Regions from separate parts of the Paenibacillus sp. GCM10028914 genome, predicted to be linked through region 3. Evidence: predicted binding sites of a transcription regulator. Region 3 holds the regulator's gene; each other region holds the start of a gene.
The links. Region 3 encodes Rex, which represses fermentation and respiration genes when NADH is low (regulators of the CRP and FNR family bind a similar motif). Its sites were predicted from a motif close to TTGTGAAATATTTCACAA; they were not measured.
Positions count from the first base shown of each region.

Region 1: a site for Rex is predicted at 4,122-4,139, ahead of nadA (quinolinate synthase NadA). Genes of this name have one in related genera too.
Region 2: a site for Rex is predicted at 3,778-3,795, ahead of ACFQV5_RS07260 (cytochrome ubiquinol oxidase subunit I). Genes of this name have one in related genera too.

Region 1 is NZ_JBHTFO010000021.1:43,621-49,389, reverse strand. It holds gene ACFQV5_RS25485 (type III pantothenate kinase) at 1-593, opposite strand, end outside; gene nadC (carboxylating nicotinate-nucleotide diphosphorylase) at 590-1,465, opposite strand; gene nadB (L-aspartate oxidase) at 1,455-3,071, opposite strand; gene nadA (quinolinate synthase NadA) at 3,108-4,046, opposite strand; gene ftsH (ATP-dependent zinc metalloprotease FtsH) at 4,274-5,769, opposite strand, start outside.
Region 2 is NZ_JBHTFO010000008.1:171,163-176,931, forward strand. It holds gene cydD (thiol reductant ABC exporter subunit CydD) at 1-1,291, opposite strand, end outside; gene cydB (cytochrome d ubiquinol oxidase subunit II) at 1,291-2,304, opposite strand; gene ACFQV5_RS07260 (cytochrome ubiquinol oxidase subunit I) at 2,291-3,697, opposite strand; gene ade (adenine deaminase) at 3,908-5,698, opposite strand.
Region 3 is NZ_JBHTFO010000018.1:802,052-807,820, reverse strand. It holds gene ACFQV5_RS24420 (AAA family ATPase) at 1-908, opposite strand, end outside; gene ACFQV5_RS24415 (hypothetical protein) at 901-1,434, opposite strand; gene ACFQV5_RS24410 (cell wall elongation regulator TseB-like domain-containing protein) at 1,667-2,185, opposite strand; gene ACFQV5_RS24405 (amidohydrolase) at 2,214-3,515, opposite strand; gene ACFQV5_RS24400 (redox-sensing transcriptional repressor Rex) at 3,502-4,155, opposite strand; gene dinG (ATP-dependent DNA helicase DinG) at 4,202-5,769, opposite strand, start outside.

The DNA.
Region 1 (5,769 bases), on a different contig from region 3:
CCCGCGTAGCCAAAAATAATTCCAGCCTGCATCGCATGAACTGTATTGCGCCCAATAACCTTCTTCGGCTTCTCAAGCTCCACCCGTGGGAGTTTAGATGCACGCTGAACAAGCGCTTCAGTTGCTATACCGATTCCCGGAACAATAGCGCCCCCGAGATAGTTGCCCTTATTATCTATGCAGTCAAAAGTCGTCGCCGTACCGAAATCTACAACGATTAGAGGACCACCATACTTCTCGACAGCTGCCACTGCGTTTACAATTCGGTCTGCACCGACTTCTCTCGGATTTTCATAACGAAGATTCAGACCTGTTTTGATTCCCGGGCCTACAATAAGCGGAGTCTTCTTTATATATTTAAGGCACATTTCCTCCACCACGCCCACCAGCGGGGGAACAACAGAAGAAACAATAACCCCTTCTATTTCGCTTACCAATATATTAGACATTTGAAACAGGTTATGAATTAATACCCCATACTCATCCACTGTAGATTGACGTGAGGTACTAATTCGAAAATGATGAAGAAGCTCTTTGTCTTGATAAATACCTAATACGATGTTTGTATTGCCTACATCCACAACAAGAATCATGATGTTCCGCCTCCTTTCTTGGCGTTTAAGTCTAAGCTGATATCCAAACTGTTAAAAGAGTAAGTCAAACGTCCAACGGAAATAACCTCAACGCCTGACATGGCGATCGTCCGAACCGTATCAAGTGTAACATTTCCGGAAGCTTCCGTTATAACATGCGGTGAAACTGCCTTGATGCGGCGAACAGCATCTGCCATCGTCACAGGATCCATATTATCAAGCATGATAATATCAGCGCAAGCTGTTAATGCTTCCTCCACCTGCTCCATAGACTCGGTTTCAACCTCGATTTTCATTGTGTGCGGGATATTGCTTCGCGCTCTACTAACAGCCTGAGTGATGCCACCTGCACCCTTAATATGATTATCCTTAATCATAACCGCATCATACAACCCGAATCGATGGTTAGCTCCTCCACCCACGCGTACAGCATATTTCTCAAGCATACGGTGACCCGGTGTTGTTTTACGTGTATCCACAAGTCTGGTAGGAAGTCCCTCCAGAGCATCCACAAAAGCTCGCGTCTTCGTAGCAATGCCTGATAAGCGTTGAAGCAAATTAAGCGCAAGCCGCTCAGCGGTCAATATGCGGTGAGTGCTGCCCTCGATCTCTGCTAAAATATCTCCCTTCTCCACCCGTTGTCCATCCTGGACATGGGCTTTGAACACTAGATCCTTATCCACGATCTGAAACACAAGTTCCGCAACCGGCATACCAGCTACAATTCCACCTTCTTTAGCATGAATAATCGCTTTAGATTCATGCCCCTCCGGAATTGTTGTTATCGTTGTTATATCACCCGATCCAACGTCCTCACGAAGCCAAGCCTCGATATTCTCAACCAAGCTTTTATTATATCCGTTAAACATCATCGCTGAATTCCTCCGTCATTCCTTGATCCAGGACATGAACAATATGTTTACGCCATCCTTCATTATCTCGCAGCGGAAAATCTTCACGGTAATGGGCTCCCCGGCTCTCTTCACGGCGCAGCGCACCTTGAACAACCAAGAGGGAACTTGTGAGCATATTTGCGAACTCATATTCCTCCCGTTTCGTGAGCACGGAGTGAAATATCGGAAGTTGGCGGTTCAAGTCATCGATCGCACGAAGCAGTGTATCCTTACTTCGACGTAAACCCGCATACCGAACCATCACTTTCTGTAGCTTCAGTCTGCGTTCCACAATAGCTTGTGAGGGCGATTCTTTGCGTTCCCAACTGAAGGATAGTTGTAACTCGTCGGAACCATTTCCGGGCAGATTTCTGATTTGCTCCACAATTCTCCGCCCATATACTAATGCCTCGGATAAGGAGTTACTCGCCAAGCGATTGGCACCATGAACTCCAGTAGATGAAACTTCCCCACATGCGAATAGTCTGGAAATACTGCTCTTTCCATACAAATCGGTTTTAACGCCCCCCATCATATAATGCGCTGCAGGGGATACGGGAATCCAATCGGTTGTCAAATCAAGTCCGTATCTCATACAAGTTTCGTAGATGGTCGGGAAACGGCGCTTCACCATTTCAGGCGATTCATGAGTAATATCGAGATAAACAAACGTTGCCCTGGTCTCTTCCATTTCACTTACGATCGCTCTAGCCACAATGTCTCGTGGGGCAAGCTCTTGCAGTTCATGATATCGTTCCATGAAACGCTCACCTTTAATATTCCGAAGATAAGCTCCTTCACCTCGAACTGCTTCCGATATTAAAAATCTTGGTGCACCTGGGTAGCTAAGAGCGGTTGGGTGGAACTGAATAAATTCCATATCTCTAATCTCGGCGCCTGCACGGTAAGCCATAGCAACGCCATCTGCCGTAGCCACCTCTGGATTGGTTGTATAACGGTATAGCTGACCAGCTCCACCGGAGCATAACACTGTTGCCTGCCCTCGCACAAATACACGACTGCCATCTGGCATTTGCACCAGGGCACCTAAACATACATTTTCCTCTGTAACAAGGTCAATTACAAAATGGTCATCCCATACAGTCACATTATGATGCTGCTCTACCTGAATGGAAAGAGCACGTACAATTTCGTATCCCGTCGCATCTCCATTCGCATGGAGAATTCTTCGATGACTGTGCGCTCCCTCTTTCGTCAATGCGAGCTCACCGTTCTCAATATCAAAGGTGGTTCCTAACCGAATTAAATCCTGTACACCCGCTGGACCTTCATGAACCAGAACATCAACAGCTGTAGAAGAGCAGAGTCCAGCTCCTGCTAAAAGCGTATCGTGCCGATGATATGCCGGAGAATCATCCTCTGCCGTCACAGCCGCAATTCCGCCCTGAGCATAACGCGTATTGCTCTCCATTAGCGATTTTTTAGTGATTAGCAATACGCTATGGTCAGCACTGGCTTCAATCGCCGTATATAATCCAGCTATCCCCGAACCAATCACGATTACATCTGTCTCAACTACCGGCAAATCCTGCAGATCAAAATCAATTAAATACTGCGGTATCACGTAATTCACCTGTCTTTTAGCAAAGAGTAGCGCATGCTACTTTACTTGTAACATGCGCTCTAATGAGGTTCGGGCCTTCTCGGCAACCACGGGTGGAACATAGATTTGTGGCTTCATGGTCTCAAGACATTTAACGAGTTTTTTAAGATTATTTACTTTCATATTCGGACAAACCAGAAATTTCGTAGCAAAATGGAAGGATTTATCCGGACTATCTAAACGAAGCTGATACCCTGTTCCATCTTCTGTGCCTACAATGAATTCTTTGCAAGAGGAATCCCTGCAATATTCTAAAATTGCCGTTGTGCTACCCACAAAATCGCCCATTGCTACGACTTCCGGCCGACATTCTGGATGAACAACAAACTCTGCATTCGGGTACTTAGCCTTCATCTCCACGACATCTTTAACGGTTAGCATATCATGTGTATTACAATAACCTTCCCAAATAATAAGCTTCTTGTCGGTATGCTGCTGAACATAATGACCTAGATTTTTATCAGGGACCCAAATAATCTCATCCGAATCAACAGATTGAATAACCTTAACAGCGTTAGAAGATGTGCAGCAGATGTCGGTCTCCGCTTTAATCTCTGCTGAGGAGTTAATATATGTTACGACCTTTGCATTTGGATGCTGCGCTTTTAACTTACGAAGCCCATCGACATTAACCATGTCTGCCATAGGACATCCAGCACGTTCGTCGGGAATAATCACCGTTTTATTTGGTGCAAGAATTTTTGCACTCTCACCCATGAAATGTACACCGCAAAATACGATTGTATCTGCATCGGTCTGAGCAGCCTTCTGTGCAAGCAGGAAAGAATCTCCCCGGAAATCAGCTACTTCCTGAATTTCATCTCTCTGGTAGTAATGAGCCAAAATAATGGCATTGCGTTCCTTTTTCAACTGCATTAATCGTTCGCGCAGTTCACGGTTTTGTTCCGCTTTACGCTCCAGTGCCAAAGCTTCCACGAGTGACCCTCTCCCCTTATGTATTGCGGTCCACGATGACCGCTGGTGACAATGTCCAAGATGCTGGTATTTTCTTTGTGAAAGGATGCACCTTTCGTTTATCACCTAATGTACACAACGTTCGAATGACTGTCAATGTGACAAGAAGCACAAAAAGAACCGGAAAACGAATGATCGTTCTCCGGTTCTTTGTTTTTATTCGGAATGCGACGTTTTTATCGCATTTCTTACGTCAATCTATTATTACCGTTGTCCGAACCGCCCGGAGGAGTTTCTCCGTCCGGATCTTTGCGTTCTGGATCGTTACCGTCTAATGGATTGTTCGGGATATCATCGCTTGATTTAGGCTGTTCAGCTTCATCTTTACCTTGAATCCGAACGCGCACGTCACCGATGTTATCGATAACAGGCTCTCCATTCTCGGATGATCCTTGACCGCCATCTCCTGAATCCTCTTTGTCACTGAGTGCGCCTGTCTCGATCAATTGCTTAATCTGTTCAAGCTCCAGTGTCTCTTCTTCAAGGAGTGTATTCGCGATCAGATGAACTTCCTTGGAGTGCTCTGTGAGCACCTGCTTACACTTCTCATAACATTCATTGATGAAGCGTTGCATTTCCTGATCGATTTCGTAAGCGATTTGATCACTGTAGTTCTGCTCATGTCCGATATCGCGGCCCAAGAATACTTGACCTTGTGAAGTACCGAACTGCATAGGTCCGAGTTTCTCACTCATACCATATTCTACAATCATGCTACGGATAATGCCTGTAGCCTGCTGGAAGTCGCTATATGCACCAGTTCCGATTTCACCAATGAACAACTCTTCAGCTACACGGCCGCCAAGCAAACCAGTAACGCGGTCGAGAAGTTCTTGTTTCGTTACGAGCATACGGTCTTCCTTCGGCATCATAATAACATATCCACCAGCGCGTCCGCGCGGAATGATCGTTACTTTATGCACCATATCAGCATGCTCAAGGAAATAACCAACAATGGTATGGCCTGCTTCGTGGTAAGCCACAATTCGTTTCTCGCGATCACTGATCACGCGGCTGCGTTTCTCAGTACCGACAATAACGCGGTCAATAGCTTCATCCACTTCACGCATGGAAATATCTTTACGATTACGACGTGCTGCAAGTAGAGCCGCTTCATTCAAGAGGTTCTCCAGATCAGCACCAGTGAAACCTGTTGTCCGTTTCGCAATAATATCGAGTCTAACGTCTTTCGTAAGTGGTTTGTTACGCGCGTGTACTTTAAGTACCGCTTCACGCCCCTTCACGTCTGGACGATCAACCGTAATCTGACGGTCAAAACGGCCTGGACGGAGCAAGGCTGGGTCAAGAATATCCGGACGGTTCGTCGCAGCCACGATAATGATACCTTCGTTAGCTCCGAATCCATCCATCTCTACGAGCAATTGGTTGAGCGTCTGCTCACGTTCGTCATGTCCGCCGCCAAGTCCAGCGCCACGCTGACGACCAACTGCATCGATCTCGTCAATAAAGATAATACAAGGAGCATTCTTCTTCGCGTTCTCGAACAAGTCACGAACACGCGATGCACCGACACCGACAAACATTTCAACAAAGTCGGAACCGGAGATACTGAAGAATGGCACACCTGCTTCACCCGCAACTGCACGAGCTAGGAGGGTTTTACCGGTACCCGGAGGGCCCACAAGAAGAACACCTTTTGGAATACGAGCGCCAACTGTGTTAA
Region 2 (5,769 bases), on a different contig from region 3:
CCGCAAGAGAGCAGCCGAACAAGTATGGATGCTGCGGAATATAAGTTACATTGCTGCGCCATGTTCTTGATGCCGTGCTATGCAGTTTTACTCCATCCAGCACAACCTCACCGCTGCTCGGTGCAAGGAATCCACCCAGAATATCAATGAGCGTCGATTTACCCGCACCGCTTTCACCCACGATGCCGATCCGGCCTCTGCCTTTCAAATGAAAGCTTACATCAGCTAAAGAAGCTGGTCCGTTCTCATCATGACGCATCGAGATACCAGATAAATTCAACACGCTATTGTCCTTCCAAGTTAACACGGGCACAGGCTCATTACTTTCTCCAGCTGCCTGACCTTCTTTCGGCTCATCCTTGATCATCTCTTGGATAGCTTCACCGGCCTGTTTTCCGTCCAGGGTAGCATGGAAATCAGCCCCTACCATACGAACAGGCAAGAAGTACTCAGGAGCGAGAATAAGAATTGTCAGTGCAGGCAGCAGCTCCAGACTGCCGTTAATTAGTCGCAGACCTAAATTGACCGCCACCACAGCAACAGACAACATTGTGAAAAAGTCCAGTGCAAAGGAAGACAGAAACGCAACCCGAAGTGTTCGCATCGTCGCTTTCCGGTAGCTTTCGCTGACTTGCGCGATGCTCTCGCCGTGTCTAGCACTTTGCCCTAGAAACTTCAGTGTTATAAGTCCCCGGAGTGAGTCAACGAAATGGTTCGACAGCATACGGTATGTATGCAGCTGGCTTTCTGTCTGCTTTCGTGCCGCCAAACCGACCAAAATCAGAAATATAATCAAGATCGGCATCGTTATAAGCAAAATCACCGCAGAAATACGATCAATATAAAATACATAGAGCCACACCAACGCAGGAGTGAAAGCCATGCCCATCATGCGCGGTATAGTCAGCCCCACATACTTGCGGAACTTGGTGATACCCTCCAGCACAAGCGTGACCACATTGCCTGTTCCTTCGGACCGGACAAATCTTGGGCCCATATGGAACAGCTTATCCATCAGCTGCTTTCTCAGGTCCGTGCCCGTTTCCTCGGCAAATCGCTCAGCCACACCTTGCTGCAGCAGCCCTATGCCGTGACGTGCCAGAAAAGCAAGCAGGAACAATACCATTGTGCTGTATTGTTCCTGTAAAGAGGATCCGGCAAATAGGGCGGAGATAACCTCCGCCAGCCATTTTGCCTGTAATATGATGGTCATACTTTGTGCCAGGGTACAGATGGCAACGACGAGAAAAACCGTCTTAATTCCTTTGTATCCTAGCAGATCTTTACCCATCAGTACTCTAAATGCTCCTTCTCATGTACCCGTTTATGGAAAACGAAGTAGCTCCAAATTTGGTAACCCAATACGAAAGGCAGTAATGTTAATGCCACTATTGTCATCACTTTCAGAGAGTACTGTCCAGAAGCAGCGTTCTGGATCGTTAGATCAAATGCGCTGTTGATCGAGCTGATCATCACGCGTGGGAATAGTCCAATAAACACGGACATAACCGACAGAGCAATAACGGCTCCAGTCATACCAAATGCCCAGCTGTCTTTTTTAACTTTGATAAAGTAACCGGCTGCCAAAAAGGCAATCACACCAATAACCAGTACAATGGATAATAACCCACCACGAACTTCAAATACATCGGTCATGAAATACGTCATGGCTCCGAATATAAGCAGCAGCGCAGCAACCGGAATCAACAAGCGGCGTGCCATAACGCGAGCACGTTCCTGAAGATCACCTATCGTTCTAAGTGTCGTGAACATGAGTCCATGCAGTAAGCATAGCATAACTACTGTCACTCCGCCTACAACAGTGTAAAGATTTACAACATCGAAAAATCCGGCGTGAAGCTGCATTTGTTCATCAATCGGCAGCCCTTGAATCAAGCAGGCAAATACAACACCAAGTAAGAATGGAGGCAGAATGCTACCGATGAAGATCGCTGCATCCCACACCTTTTTCCAGCGTGCATTCCCGACCTTACCGCGGAATTCAAATGCAACTCCACGGCCGATCAAGGCAAGCAACAGGAACACAAGCGGAATGTAAAATCCGCTAAACAGCGTCGCATACCAGTTCGGGAAGGCGGCGAACATCGCGCCACCTGCCGTCAGCAGCCATACTTCGTTCGCATCCCAGAACGGACCGATAGAGTTGATGAGCACCCGGCGCTGACTATCATTTTTGGCTAAGAATTGGGTAGACATACCTACCCCGAAATCAAAGCCTTCCAAGAAGAAAAATCCGATAAACAGAACGGCAACCAGTACAAACCATAACTCATTTAGAGACATTGCCGTATCCCTCCTTATTGAATGGGTCAGCTGCGTTGTGATCGTCTTCTTCCACCGCATATGGCCCTTTCTTGATTACTTTAACGAACAGATAAGCCATTACCGCAGCGAGTACAGCGTAAATCGTACTAAATGCAATGAGTGAGAACAGGATTGAACCTGCACTTACATTTGGAGAAACACTATCTGCGGTTGTAATCAATCCGAATACCGTCCAAGGCTGACGACCGATTTCTGTCATGATCCATCCGGCTGTATTTGCAATGAACGGAAGTGAAATACTAAACAACAAAGCGTACCAGAACCATTTTCCTGCTTTCTCCACTTTCTTGCGCCATGTAAGCCATGCACCGTAAAGAGCAAGTAGAATCATAGCAGAACCCGCAGCAACCATGATGCGGAAGCTCCAGAATGTTGTGCGAACCGGAGGAATATAGTCTCCAGGCCCGTATTCTGCCTCATACTGTGCCTGCAGTTCTTTCATCCCGATAACCTCACCGGAAAATTTGCTGTAGGACAGGAAGCTAAGCAGATAAGGAACCTTAAATTCTGATGTATTCTTCTGATTTTCAGGATCAATGCTAGCTATAACCGTCCAAGGTGCAGGGTCATCACTTGTTTCCCACAAGGCTTCCGCTGCAGCCATTTTCATAGGCTGTGTATCAACCAAGTATTGTGCTTGTTGGTGACCATAGACAGCAACGAGCACGGAAGAGAGAAGCGCGACAATGATCGCAATGTTGAATGACTTTTTGAAAAATTCAATATCTTTCTTCTTAAGCAGCTTGTATGCGCTGACCCCTGTAACAAGGAATGCGCCTGTAGCGAGTGCCCCGAAGATCGTATGCGGGAACTCAACCAAGAGCTGACCATTTGTAATAATAGCTAGGAAATCATTCATCTCCGCACGTCCATTATTGATCTCAAATCCTACCGGACGTTGCATGAATGAGTTAGCCGCCAAGATCCAGAATGCAGACATGAGCGTACCGAAAGATACGAGCCATATGCTAAGTAAGTGAACTTTCTTGGATACACGGTCCCATCCGAAAATCCAAAGCCCAATAAAAGTAGATTCCAAGAAAAATGCGAGAAGTGCTTCAATCGCAAGTGGTGCTCCAAACACATCACCGACAAAACGAGAATAATCCGACCAGTTCATACCAAACTGGAATTCTTGCAATATGCCTGTAACGACCCCAACAGCAAAGTTAATGAGGAACAGTTTCCCCCAGAATTTTGCCATCTTCTTGTATATTTCTTTGCCCTTGACGACATACATCGTCTCCATAATGGCGATCAGAAATGCCAAGCCGATGGACAGCGGAACAAAGATGAAATGAAAAATGGTTGTCGATGCGAACTGTATTCGCGCGAGCATAACCGGATCCATAATATACCCCTTCCTTTTGGTCACGTAATAATGCTTTAAAATTTATCTTTCATTATTTTCGCAGACCGCAGTTAGAAGAATTGTGATTTTTGTCACATTGAAATGGTGTGAAAGGGGTTAAATAGTTGTGAATTTGTGACGAAAATCACGTTCTTGGCAAAAAAGGAAAGAGCCCACTCACAACTTGGGCTCTTTTGGCAATGATAAATGTCAGATTTCTGTTTCAATTAACTTAAATTCGGTCACATCAGCCAAACCACGGTTCGTGATCCGAATGTCCGGGATTACCGGCAGTGCGATGAGCGAGAAAGTCATGAATGGAGCATTCATCTCGCAGCCAAGCTCTTTCCACGCTTCCTCCATCGCGGCTACCTCAGCAGCAACCGTCTCAAGCGGTCGATCTGCCATAAGTCCCGCTACAGGCATTTCTACCTTCGCCAGCACCTTACCATCCTGTACCACGATCATCCCCCCACCACAAGCTGCAAGCTCATTGGCGGCAAACGCCATATCTTCAGGATTTGTCCCCATGACAAGCAAGTTATGGCTATCGTGAGCAACGGTGGATGCTACCGCACCTGATTTCAATTGGAATCCACTTGCAAAACCAAGCGAGATTTGACCCGTTCCTTTATGACGCTCAATGCAAGCAAGCCTTATAATATCCTCCGCTGGATCCGGCTGGATGATTCCGTCTACGACCGGCAGAGATGCTGTCATTTTGGCTGTACGGGCACTATTCTCAATAACACGGATCACGTTCACTTGTGTATTCTGTGTTTGTCCTTTGCTGCGGAGCAAGAAATCGTCCGCCGTTAGCGCACGCTTCAGCTGCACAGAGCTGCGAGCTTCCGCTGGATATTCATAAACCGGGAATGCCTTAACGAGTTTACCGGAATCAGCAACTACCTCACCATCGGCAATTACAAGAGATGGCTCCATCTGTTTCAGGTCATCAATCAGTAATATATCTGCTGCTTTACCTGGTGCGATACTGCCGATCTCCTGCTCCATGCCGAAATACCGTGCGACATTGATGGTTCCCATCTGAATCGCAGTAACCGGATCAACGCCTTCTTCAATAGCCCGGCGTACCACATGATTCAAATGACCCAGCTTCAATAGTGTCATAGGATAAACATCATCTGTTACAAGGGAAATGTTATCCGTACATACTTTATCTTCCGTTACCACTTTGATAACTTCTTTTACATCATGCCATGCCGAACCTTCACGAATCATCAAATGCATTCCAAGACGAACCTTCTGAAGCGCCTGCTCCCGTGTAACTGTCTCATGGTCAGAACTCACACCTGTTGCCAGATAGGCTTGCAGCATGCGCTCATCTTCTGATGGAAAATGTCCCGTAACTGTCTTGCCCGCTTTCAAAGTTGCTTCGATTTCACCGCACATGGTCGGATCACCGTATACAACACCAGGGAAATTCATCACTTCTCCAAGACCTTCAACACCTGGCCACTGTAATCCCGCTTCAATATCAGCTACACCAAGTGCAGCGCCCGCATCTTCAAGATCTGTTGTAGCAGGTACACATGATGGAAAGGTCGTAAATACTTTAAGCGGCAGCTGCTGGCCTTCTTCATGCATCCAGCGCACACCTTTGGAGCCAAAGACATTCGCAATTTCATGGGGATCCATGAAGACAGCCGTTGTCCCCTTAGCCATCGCTGCCTTGGCGAATTCCGTTACCGTCATCATTGTGCTTTCCACATGCATATGTCCGTCGATTAGACCAGGGGTGATATAACGTCCATTCGCCTGAATTACCTTCGTATTCTCGCCGATCGTATGATCAGCTTGACCAATATAAGCAATTCTTCCAAAGGCCATGGCGATATCGACATGCTCCTGAAGTTCTCCTGTGAACACATTGACGAGTGTACCGTCCTTGATCACCGTTTCCGCAGCTGCCTGCCCCATTGCAATTTGTCCTAGCTGTTTGCTGACCTCATAACGCTTATGTCTCTTTTGCGAACTCATGTTGTGTACACTCTCCCTTTTGTAATTAGAATCATCTAGCTTTATCCTGCCCATGAAGATACTCCAAATAA
Region 3 (5,769 bases):
ACCTCTTGATTCTCACGCATGGCATAAATCGCAGCTTCATTCATGACACTTTCAAGTTGTGCACCCGAAAAACCATAAGCTTCTTCCGCGATTTTTTCCAGATCAACATTTGAATGCAGTGGCTTATTCCCTGCATGTAGCTTCAAGATGTGAGTACGGCCCTTTTTATCAGGAAGATCAACCTGAATGTGACGGTCAAAACGTCCTGGACGAAGAAGCGCACTGTCGAGCATCTCTTTTCTGTTCGTAGCGGCAATAACTAGAATCCGTGGCGACTCCGTAGTAAAGATCCCGTCCATCTCAGTCAACAACTGATTTAATGTCTGATCATATTCCCTCTGCTGTCCGCCTTCCCGCTTACCGCCAATAACATCTATTTCGTCGATAAAAATAATAGCGCTTTGCTTGTTCTCTTTAGCCGCACGGGCACGTGCATCTTTAAACAAGTCACGAATACGTCCAGCGCCGACACCCACGTACATTTCAACAAATTCACTACCGGATGCAGCTACGAACACCGAGTTCGTATAATGTGCCGCTGCTTTGGCCATCAGTGTCTTACCTGTCCCCGGAGGCCCAGTCAGCAGTATACCTTTTAGTGGCCGAATTCCGAACTTCTTGATCTCTTCGTGCCGGATTAGAAAATCAAGCGCCTCTCGAAGTTCTTGCTTGGCATTGTCCTGTCCTCCAATTTCTTCAAAGGTCAGCTTTGCAGGACCGCTTTTCTTCCGTTTGCGTTCACCGCCTGCCCCTACAGCAATTCCCCCTCTCATCTTCGCAAGAAAGACGAGACCGCCTACGAGCATTGCAACAATAAGAATGGGAAGTACATTTACCCCAATAAAGGCGAGGAACACGAACAAAACAGGGATAAAGCCAATTAAAACTTCTTTGGACCAATTAGGCATGGTTCCACACCTCCAATTTGCCGGGTTGGCGCGGCAAAATTATGAATTTACCTGACTTGCCGTCGGATAAACTAACATATACATTCTCGTCATCAATCTGTGCTGTTGCTTTTAGCTGAGGCGAATTCTCCGCCAGCTGTTCTAAAGATGACTGTATATTTGTGTATTGTTTGGTATCCATTGCTTCGGCTACGGAGAGCATCGCAGCATCCCACCACTTATTAAGCTCTTCTGAAGAATGATCTTCCACTTCTAGCTTCAATGTTTTTTTACCGACGATCGACTTGCCCTCTTTGTTTATATGTTCAACCAGACCACGTAAATCTGTTTCTGGCTTTAAATCAAGTTTCAAAGTGACTGTATCCTGTTTAATATCTATTTGAGAGCCTTTCACGCCATCATATTCAGATACAACATTAGCTAATGGATTCTTAAGAGCCATTTGCCGATACAGATACCATCCACCAAAAAGCATGGATGCAGAAATAACAACGGTCAGAACGATAGGAACAATACGTAGTTTCAATGAAGTTCCTCCTTGTACAAAATATATATCTATGCGAATACCTAGTTGCAAGACTTCCTATAAATCAACACTATATACCCTTTGATACATCTATGAGTATATCATATCTTATATACGAAATTCATATCAACCTGTGAATATATTAAAAATTATTTTTTAAAATTTTATGTAATCGCTTTTATTTATAACAAGCACAAACACTCCACTGTAAGTACAATGGAGTGTTTGTAATTTATTGGTTCGGTAAAACAATGTCCTCACCAATTGGTTTTCCATCCTGAAAACGGTAAAACCGATATTTTGATTCATTATTCAGAGTATATAATAACTGCCAGACATACTCGCCTTCATACATACCAGGAACAAGTCTTTCGATGACGGCTCCAGGTAAATCAGCATGAATCTGATTACGAATCTGAGCTTCCGTCATACCATCACTTAAAGCCTCGGAATGCACCGTTTCAGGGCCTCCTACTGGCTTATTATCCTCCGTAAACTTCACCCATACCATAATTCCCTTGTTGTCAGCATCCTGCCCCGATACAACCCAGTATATACTATCCTTATCCCAGACTGATCTATAGGTTTTATCCGTTTTTATTAATCCCCCGTACTCCTGAGCTGCTGTTATCGCCAGCTTCTCTTGGTTCCAAGGGTCAGACATAACATTTGAATAGTATATTTGGAAAGCCAACAATATGAGCAAAAATCCGGAAACGCCGAGGAGTATCCGCTTTGTCTTTTTCTTCACCTGCGTTCCCTCGCTCCCTTGTTATTTTCTAGAGGGTCAACAACCGTTCGAATGCACTTTGAGCTTCACGGCGAATCTTCTCTTCATCTAAAGTTAAGCAATTTCCATTCTTGACGATCTGTTTACCATCTACCCAAACATGCTCAACATCTTTTGCACTTGCGGAATAAACAGCGTGTGAGATGAAATCTGTATGTGGCAAGAAATGCGCTTGATCTGTATTCAACGCGATAAAATCCGCCTTCATTCCAGGAGCCAGAGTTCCAAGTCCTTCTAAGAAGAGTGACTTCGCACCATACTCAGTACCCATACGCAACGCTTCCGAAGCCGGAATTGCCGTGGGATCACCAGTAACACCTTTATGAATGAGCGCAGCTAATCGCATTTCTTCAAACATATCTAAGTTGTTGTTGCTTGCAGGACCATCAGTACCTAAAGAAACGGTTACTCCAGCCTTAAGCAATTCTGGTACTCTTGCTACACCACTTGCCAGCTTCAAGTTACTTCCCGGATTATGAGATACCGCAACCTGATGAGCCGCCAAAATCTCAATCTCCTCATCCGTTAAATGAACCCCGTGAGCTACAAGTGCCGGTCTGGAGAAAAATCCTAGCTTCTGCAAGTGAGCTACAGGTCTTAATCCATATTCCTGAACATTCTGCTCTACTTCTGTAGTCGTTTCCGACATGTGAGTGTGCAAGGGTAAGTCCAGATCATGAGCAGCCTGGACGAACTTTTCAATGTAATCAGGAGGACATGTGTAAGGTGCATGCGGCGATATCATGGTCGTAATACGACCATTTGCTGCGCCATGCCAATCCTTTGCGAAGGCAATAGCCTCATCGAGCTTGTGCTTCTGGACATCAGGAGCACACAAACCGATTACGCCGCGTGTAAGTACCCCGCGCATACCCGATTGTTCCGTTACAGCAGCGACCTGATCCATATGATCATACATATCAAGGAAGGTCGTTGTTCCTCCCTTAAGCATTTCAATTACGGAAAGCGACGTTCCCCAGTATACATCATTCGCTGTGAACTTTGCTTCCATTGGCCACATCTTCTCCTGAAGCCATACTTGAAGAGCAAGGTCATCTCCATGTCCGCGAAGAAGCGACATAGCTGTATGACCATGCGTATTAATTAACCCTGGCATGAAGAAGAGATGTGTACCGTCAATAACTTCTATATCTTCCTCGACTACAGGCTTTTCTTCACCGATATAGGTAATTAGGTCGTCCTCAACTACCATATAACCACGGAGAACAGACTTTCCTTCCCGTAGCACGGCAAAGGTACCGTTTGTAATCATCCATTTATGCTTCTTCATGTTCGGTATCTTCCTTTCCATTAACCAAGTAATAGGCCAGACTTTGCAGATCAGTTGTGAAGTCAGCCGTATGGATTCGGATATGAGGCGGTGCTTTCAAAATGATTGGAGCGAAATTAAGAATCGCTTCAATACCTGCCGAAATAAGATTATCGGCAACAGCCTGCGCTTCCACATCTGGAACGGTGATGATACCGATTCGTATGTTATATTCTTTAATTGTTGCCGTCAGTTCTTCCATTGGCTGTACAACAATATTATTAATCTTGGTGCCCACTTTTGGACTGTATGCATCAAAAATAGCTACAATTTTCATATTATCTTTCAGAAAAGCATTGTAGTTAGACAAGGCTTGTCCAAGATTACCTGCACCCACAAGCACTACGTTAATTTGTTGATCCAGCTTTAAAATATGACGGATTTTTTCGATTAGGTAACTGACATCGTATCCAATACCCTTTCTACCGAAATCTCCAAAATAGGCCAGATCCTTACGAATTTGTGCTGGGTTTAGATCAAGTTTTTGCCCTAACTCTTGTGAGGACACAGTTGCTACCTCACGAATATGAAGCTCATTCAAATAGCGCAAGTAAACGGGCAGTCTGCGAACAACGGCCTCTGATATTTTATCCGATTTCATGCATGCTCCCCCTAATGATAATGTCAAATTATAATTCGACTTGTTATTATACTGTTCCTTCTCCATGAAGCCATTCCGTAATACGAGGTACCATTTGCTCCGTTGGCATATGTTCCATTTTAGGCCCTGGAAGTGAGTACAAAAAATGTTTTCCATAATAGGATTCAATTACACGGGTATCATATACGATGACAATCCCTTTGTCTTGTGCAGTCCGTACAAGTCGCCCAAATCCTTGTTTAAAACGAATAACAGCCTGTGGCACTGAAAGCTTCATGAATGGATTTTTCTTCTGTTGCTGGAGCAGCTCACTCTTCGCTTCCACTAATGGATGATTAGGCGGTTGAAACGGCAAACGAACGATTGCAAGACACGTCAAAGCTTCACCTGGGATATCTACCCCTTCCCAGAATGAGCTGGTACCCAGAAGAACCGACGCGCTGCTGTCCTGAAATCTGCGAATCAGTTTGGTTCTGCTCGTTCCGTCCATCCCTTGTCCAAGAACCGCAATGTCACTTGATGATAATGCTTCTTTCAATGGTTCATAGACCTGTCGAAGCATCCGATATGAAGTAAATAACACCAGCATTCTTCCCTTAGTTGCCATTGCGGCATCTTTAAGGGACTGAACAAGTGTATTTACGAAAAGCGGATCTCCCACTGTGCCCTTGACACTCGGGAAATCTCTTGGAATTAACAACAGTGCCTGCTCTCTGTAGTTAAAAGGCGAAGGCAGTTGGACCGTGTTAAGACGTCCCAGGTCTGAAGCTTCCTGTAGCCCTAAATTATCGATCATGTACTGGAATGATTTATCAACAGAAAGTGTTGCAGATGTCAGAATCACACTTTGTTTTTTATCGAAAAACAATTCCTTCAGTTGTCCACTTACATCGACAGGCACCGCATACATCTGAAGAGACTTACTTCGAAAATTCCCGTTAGCCTCCATCCAGTAAACAATACCCTCATCGTTTAAAGTCATAAAAAACTTCAAATTCTCTCGATGTGAGGCAAGATCCTTGAAAAGTCCATTGATATCGGTTATTAAGCTATCAGCACTATAGTCATCCAATTCTTCTCGTATCTCTGATGTGAGCGTATCTCCCTTACGAACGACATCACCTAAGATTAGATGAATTTGATTCTCAAGCTCGGTTAAGCTATCCCAGTCCTTAGGCTTCTTCGAAGGAGTAAGCCGAAGCGTAAACTGCCCCGTCTCCCCTGATGCATCTCCGCGTTCAGGAAGAATATTAAACAGATTGTCATTTAGACGATCCCAAGTCTCCTTAACCGTTATAAGATCAGGAAAGATCCGATCTATAACTGACGTCCATTCCCCCGCCTTTTCATGGGCCGAAGTTTGTAATAATTGACGCAAAGCCGGTAGCTGTCCGTTACGACTATCCTTATAAAGCCGTGTAAGGGTATGTACTACCGAAAAATATTTCAAGTTAAGACCTAGATGCTTACCCGCTACGTCTTCCAGATGATGAGCTTCATCAATCACCAGGCGTTCATATGCAGGTAATAGCTGATGATTTGCCTTCACATCCGTGAAGAGTTTTGAATGATTCGTAATGACTACATCCGCAATACCTGCCTCATGCTTTGCAC